3 regions of the Methylobacterium sp. CM6244 genome follow, and region 3 is predicted to be linked to each of the others. Evidence: predicted binding sites of a transcription regulator. Region 3 holds the regulator's gene; each other region holds the start of a gene.
What was found. Region 3 encodes LexA, which represses DNA repair genes until DNA is damaged. Its sites were predicted from a motif close to TGTTCNNNNTGTGTTCNG; they were not measured.
Positions count from the first base shown of each region.

Region 1: ACYQML_RS09550 (DUF3072 domain-containing protein) is a predicted target of LexA. The motif match lies at 807-824, and genes of this name have one in related genera.
Region 2: ACYQML_RS02205 (putative DNA modification/repair radical SAM protein) is a predicted target of LexA. The motif match lies at 1,229-1,246, and genes of this name have one in related genera.

Region 1 is NZ_CM139247.1:2,060,039-2,062,300, reverse strand. Features, by position in the region: gene ACYQML_RS09555 (Flp family type IVb pilin) at 1-209, opposite strand, end outside; gene ACYQML_RS09550 (DUF3072 domain-containing protein) at 551-796, opposite strand; gene ACYQML_RS09545 (TetR/AcrR family transcriptional regulator) at 947-1,510, opposite strand; gene ACYQML_RS09540 (glutathione S-transferase family protein) at 1,616-2,262, shown strand, end outside.
Region 2 is NZ_CM139247.1:472,059-474,320, forward strand. Features, by position in the region: gene ACYQML_RS02195 (TAXI family TRAP transporter solute-binding subunit) at 1-245, opposite strand, end outside; gene ACYQML_RS02200 (RecX family transcriptional regulator) at 335-958, shown strand; gene ACYQML_RS02205 (putative DNA modification/repair radical SAM protein) at 1,264-2,262, shown strand, end outside.
Region 3 is NZ_CM139247.1:2,395,332-2,397,593, reverse strand. Features, by position in the region: gene ACYQML_RS11080 (GntR family transcriptional regulator) at 1-358, shown strand, start outside; gene lexA (transcriptional repressor LexA) at 725-1,462, shown strand; gene ACYQML_RS11070 (ComEC/Rec2 family competence protein) at 1,456-2,262, opposite strand, start outside.

The DNA.
Region 1 (2,262 bases), 340 kb from region 3:
TCGCGGACCCGGTTGGTGTAATTCAGCAGCGCCGTGACGATCCCCAGGACGATAACGCTGGCAATCAGCGCATATTCGATCGCGGACGTCCCGCTTGTATCTCGGGCGAACCGCGAAGCGCTTCGTGAAAGACGGGACGAAGGGCCATCCGAGGACGAGATCGGCTTGGCGACCGCAGATGTCACATCGTTTTTTTCAGAAATCGTCATCGAGCGAGGCGATCCCTGAAGAAGCAGCGCCCGCCTTCCTACGACGGAAATCATTGCCGACGGTTTAACCAAATACCGGCGAAACGCCGTGGGACTTCCAATGGGTACGTGCCCCTCCACCAACGCGACCAGGGGCTCGACACCCGGTTCGATGTCCCGCGATCCGGCAGCGACGGCCCAGCGCTTTCACCGCTCACATCGTCATTCCGCGTCACCGGTGTCGCCCGGCCCCGAAGGGCCGAGCCAAAGGCGCGCCAGACATCGTTATGCAAGACAAGGCGGATCGGGTCTCGCCCTATCGAAAACGCGTGCCGCAAGTCCGCGACCGGGGCTGCCGTCCATCAAGCTTTTCCGGATTCCTTGCGCAGCGCGTCGATCCGTTTGGAGGCCTCGGCCTTGTCCAGATCCGGCTCGAACGAGTCGGGTGATTTCGCCTCCTCCGACAGGGTCTTGAGATAGGAAGCCTGCGCGCCGGTCATCGGCTCGTCGCCCGTGGTCCACTCGCTCGGATCCTTGATCCGGTTCGATGCATCGCCACCCGCCGTCTTCGGGTTCTCGTTCTCGTCCGTCGCCTGCTTCTTCGTCATCGCTCGACCTCGTTCCTGAATTGTTCTCTCCATAACGAGGCGGTCGCCGATGAGTTCCGAACCCTGACCATCCCCGGGATGCGGGGTGTAAGCCTCACTCCGCCACGATCCTTCGTTCCGGCAACCGGCGGCCATATCGTTGGTGCCCCGCTAGCCCGGCAGAAGTCCCGCCTGACGGTAGGTGTCGATCGCCGCATCGTAGACGGAGAGATCCGACCGGCCTCTCGCCAGAAGTTGCGCGCCGGCGATGGCCGCGAAGATGGCCCAGGCTCTCGACGTGGCGGTCTCGGCGGTGACCGGGGATGCGGCGGTCAGCTGTCTGCCGATCCAGGCCACGTTCACCTCGGCGAAAGCTCGCACCTCCGTCTTCACGTCGTCCGGCAGGTCGTCGTGCTCGGCGGCCATCATGCTGCCGAGGCACATTCGGTTGTCGTTCTGGAGCGCCGTGCGGAACGTGTCGGGGTAGCGCCGCAGACAGGCGACCGGATCCGGACATGCGTCCGATAGGGCCTCCAGGGCAGCGAACGCATCTTCCCGGTAGCGCCGCGCCACCGCCGCCCCCAGGGCAGCCTTGCCGGGGAAATAATAGTGGATGCTCGCCGCCTTGATTCCCACCTCCTCCGCGAGATCACGGAAGTTCAGGCCGCCATAGCCGCGTGCCTGCGCGGTCAGCCTTGCGGCGTTCAGGATCAGTTCCCGGGTGCTCTCGCTCATCCTCCGCTTCTACACCTGCATTCTATCGATTGGCAGGTAGACGTTGACGTGTCGTCATCGACCTGCATGGTGTATCTACCAACTGGCAGATAGAGAGCGTTGCCCATGAGAATCTACGACCGGGAGGCGGGTCCCCACCCCGCACGAATCCGCATCGTCCTCGCCGAGAAGGGACTGGAGGAAAGGGTCGAGTTCGTCAGTATCGACCTCATCGCCGCCGAGCAGAAGCAGCCTGGCTTCCTGGCGATGAACCCGATCGGGAAGGTCCCGGTCCTCGAACTCGATGACGGGACGATCATCACCGAATCCACGGCGATCACGGAATATCTCGACAACCTGGACGGCCATCCGACCCTCACGGGTACGACACCGCGTGACAAAGGCGTCATCCACATGATGCAGCGGCGCGCCGAGATGATGCTGATCGATGCCGTCGACGATTATTTCCATTACGGCACCCCCGGCCTCGGCGGCGCGCTGCGGCCATGGCGGATGCCGGATTGGAGCGGGGCCAAAGAATGGGGGCAGCGGCGCGGCGCCTATGCCGTCGCCAACATGCCCTATTTCAACGATCTGCTGGCGAAGCAGCCCTTTCTCGCCGGAGAGGGCTTCTCGATGCCGGACATCACCTTGTTCGCCGGGCTGATGTTCGCCGAGATCGTCGGCCTGCCGATCGCCCCGGAACTCACCGCCCTTCACGACTGGCGCGGCAAGGTCGCCGATCGTCCGGCCGTGAAGAACCGCAGCGGACA
Region 2 (2,262 bases), 1.9 Mb from region 3:
GCGGCGCTGTCGCGCACGTCGTCATAGGTCCGCACGTTGAGGCGCACGTCCTCCCGTGCCCGGCTCAAGGCCTGGGCGTAGGTTTCGAGCAATTGCGCCTCGGCCCCATCGCGAGGACCGACCGCCACCGTGAGAACGGTCGGGCGCGACAGGTAGACCACGGCGGCCGCCAGGACGGCGAAGCCGAGGCCGAGCGCGACCAGGAGCCACTCGCGCTTCAGGAGGAATGCCGGCATGACATGCATGCGTCCTCTCGGGGTAAGACAGGAAACCGGTTCACGGTCGAGACGATGCGCGACATGATCCTGAAACCTGTCCGAAGCGTGATGAACCGATGAACGCTCGAAACGTTGCAGCGGGACGGCCTGGGCCCTCTCGTGAGGCAAAAGCTACGCCCCGCGGGGCAAAACCTACGCCGCCGGTCACGGCGGCGTATCTGGAGCGCGTCGCCCTGCACTATCTGGAGCGCTACAGCGCCTCCGTGGCGATGCTGCGCCAGACCTTGGAGCGCCGGGTCGCCAAGAGGTGCCGGCTCCGGGACGAAGACCCGGCCGCCTTCGCCGAAACCATTGCCGCCATCGTGGAGCGCGCCCGTTCCTCCGGCCTCGTGGACGATGCCCGGTTCACCGCCGCGCGGGCCGCGACCCTGCGCCGGCGCGGGACCTCCGCCCGCGGCCTCGCGGCCAAGCTCGCCGCCAAGGGGGTCGACCGGACGCTGATCGCCGAAACCCTGGAGACCGAGCGCGACCGGGGCGAGGAGGAAGGCACCAATGCGGAAGAGGTGGCGGCCCGCGCCTATGCCAAGCGCCGCCGCCTCGGCCCGTTCCGCCGCCCCGACCTCCGTGCCGCCCACCGCGACAAGGATCTCGCCTCGATGGCGCGGGCCGGGTTCTCGTACGGATTGGCGAAGACGATCGTCGACGAGGAGGTGAATGCGGAGGACGGGCTCGACCGGTGATGGAGGTATCTCCGTCAGCCGAGCCGTTCTTCCCCTCTCCTCGCGTGCGGGGAGAGGGCTTCATGCCCCCTCGTCGGGGCATGAAGCGAGGCGGCAGCCGAAGGTGAGGGGCCGAGCCGTACAAGCCTCATCCGGATTCACCCCCTCACCCCCGCTTCGGCTTTCGCCTCCGCTCGCCGCATGGACGACAAGGTCCATGCGGCCCTCTCCCCGCCCGGCGGGGAGAGGGGACAGCACCCTGCGGCATTTCCGACCCAGCCCGACAAAAACTTGAACGAAACACGAACGACGCGCATGTCCCTGTCATGGACGAGACCCTCGCCAAGAAGCTGCGCATCCTGGCCGATGCCGCGAAATACGATGCGTCCTGCTCCTCGTCGGGGGCACCCAAACGGGTGGCGGGCAAGGGCGAACTCGGCTCGACCACCGGGGCCGGCATCTGCCACGCCTACACGCCGGACGGACGCTGCATCTCGCTCCTGAAGATCCTGCTGACCAATTACTGCCTGTTCGATTGCGCGTATTGCGTGAACCGGCGCTCCTCTAACGTCGCTCGCGCCAAATTCACCGTCGAGGAGGTCGTGACCCTCACGGTGGAGTTCTACAAGCGCAACTATATCGAGGGTCTGTTCCTCTCCTCGGGCATCATCAAGTCGCCCGACCACACGATGGAATTGCTGACGCGGGTGGCCAAGTCCCTTAGGCGCGACCACGGCTTTCGCGGCTATATCCACCTGAAATCGATCCCGGAGGCGAGCCCGTGGCTGGTGGAGGAGGCGGGGCTCTATGCCGACCGGCTCTCGATCAACCTCGAACTCCCCACCGATGCCAGCCTGCACCGGCTGGCGCCGGAGAAGAACGGCCCGGTCATCCAGAACGCGATGAAGCAGATCGGCGCGCGGATCACCGAGGCGAAGGCGGAGAAGCGCCGGTTCTCGCCCGCCGGCCAGTCGACGCAGGTCATCGTCGGCGCGGACACCACCACCGACGAGGCGCTGATCCGCAAGAGCGCCCTTCTCTACGGTTCGTTCAACCTGAAGCGGGTCTATTACTCGGCCTTCAGCCCGATCCCCGACGGCTCCGCCATCCTGCCGCTGAAATCCCCGCCGCTTCAGCGCGAGCACCGGCTTTACCAAGCCGATTGGCTGATCCGGTATTACGATTTCTCCGCCGACGACGTGGCGGATGCCGCCGAAGACGGGATGTTTTCTCTCGACATCGACCCGAAACTGGCCTGGGCCCTGAAGCACCGGGGGCGTTTCCCCGTGGACGTGAACGCCGCCGACCGCGAGATGCTGCTGCGG
Region 3 (2,262 bases):
TGCCACCGACGAACAACTTCTCTGCCTGCGTGAGCACTTTCCAGAATTCTATGAAGGACGCCCGTCGGATCATCTCGACGAGTATTCGGAAGCCAACATTCGCTTCCACCAGAAGATCATTTCGCTCGGCCAGTGCGACGTGATCAAAGACATCACCAGCAACCTGCTGATGCATGTCCGCGGTATTCGCAACACCGCGCTGCGTCAGGGGGAACGCGCGGCCAACTCGATCAAGGAACACGTGGCGATCATCAAGGCATTGGAAGCGCGCGATGCAGATCTGGCGGAACGCCTCGTGCGCGAGCACGGCCTCGGCCTCGCCAGCCATGTCGAGAAATATGGTGACTATCTCGACTGATCGACGCTGCCGCCAGAGTACCCGCCATATCGCATGGCTCCCCGGCCGTCGGTGACCGACTAAGTCATCGGCGGGGACTGGGCGCGCGGCTCCGCCGGACACCGCGAAGGCCCGCCATACAGTGGCGGGGTAAGCCCCCGCGGCACGAAGCCCCTTCGGATGATTGAAGGGCCCGGCGGGTGATACCGGCGGACGCCAAGCCGGCCCGCGGTAAGGCCGCTTGAGCGGAACATTGCACCTCAGGAACAAACTCTACCACCGGGTTAACGGAACCCTTGCAGAACACTTGCGGAACGTCTACCGTGTTCGTGTTTTGTTTCAGCGGCGTTAGTCGCGGCCATTGGCTTCAGTGGAAGAGTGATCTGTATGTTGACGCGTAAGCAGCTGGATCTTCTCCAATTCATCCAACAACGGATGCAGGAGAGTGGTGTCCCGCCCTCCTTCGACGAGATGAAGGACGCCCTCGATCTCAAATCGAAGTCGGGGATCCACCGGTTGATCACGGCCCTCGAAGAGCGCGGATTTCTGCGTCGTTTGCCGAATCGCGCCAGGGCGATCGAAGTGATCCGGATGCCTGAGAGCCTGACCGGTGCACCGGCGTCGAAGCCCGCTCCCGCCGGTGAAGTTCGCCGCTTCACGCCGAGCGTCGTCGAAGGCGGTCGGTCCAAGGCGATGCCGTCCCTGCGCCAGCCAACGACCCAGGCCCAGGACGAGAGCGGAAGGTCGATCACAATCCCGGTCATGGGACGGATCGCGGCCGGCACGCCGATCTCCGCCATACAGAACCAGAGCCATTCCGTGACGCTATCACCGGACTTCCTGGCCGGCGGCGAACATTACGCGCTGGAGGTCCGTGGCGATTCGATGATCGAAGCGGGTATCCTCGATGGTGATCTTGTCGTGATCAAGAAGCAGGACACTGCGAATACGGGCGACATCATCGTTGCCCTCATTGACGATGAAGAGGCCACATTGAAGCGCCTGCGTCGCCGCGGTTCCTCCATCGCTCTGGAAGCGGCAAACCCAGCCTACGAGACGAGGGTTCTGGGTCCGGATCGTGTTCAGATCCAGGGGCGGCTCGTCAGCCTGGTCCGTCGTTACTGAAGCCCGTCCGACTGCGTTTCGGATGACGGATCGCCGTCGTCGCCCTCGGGTTCTATGGGTTTCGGACTTGGTCCCGATTCCTTCGGAGGCGAAGGGGACGGCGTGACGACAGCGACCGCCCGCCGCCATGGCGGACGAGAATGAGGTTGGTGGGCGGACGTGACCTGCGGTCCTTCAGGGCCGAAACGGATGGCGGTGGCGCCGCGTAGGGCTAGGTATGCGCGATCGATGACGAAGCCGGCCCGGCAGTCTTTGGGAGCGTCACGGCGGGCGATGATCACACTCGCCCGTTCGCAATCCTCCGCGAAGGCCCGCTTGTCCTTGACGAGGGCGACGATCCGACCCGGTCCTAACTCGACGACGCATCCGACGGTATCGCATCGGCTTCTCGGCGAGGCTGCGACGGCGGCGACTTTCCGCGAATCGCCATCCGCCTTGAGCCATTGTTCGAGGACGAAGGCCGGCGGGCTGCCGAGAATGCTCAATCGGCCGTCCCCGTCGCGGAAGGCTGCACCGCCACCCTCACGGTCGATGTAGACGTCGTAACGCGGCGGCATGGTAGCGAGCACGACACCGAGAGCGGCCGGAGCAAGGCCGATCCAGCGTAAGCTCGAGACGGGAAGTGTCAGCAGGAGCAGAGCGAGAGCAAGCAGGCAGAGTGCCGTGCTGCCATAGGCCGGGACGACGAGCGTGGCGTGTCCGAACCCGCTGATCCAGCCGGAGATCGTGAGCATCCCGCGTACGGCGAGCCCCATCGCCCACCAGACCGGCTGGTCCAGTGCGAAGGGATAGGCGAGGAT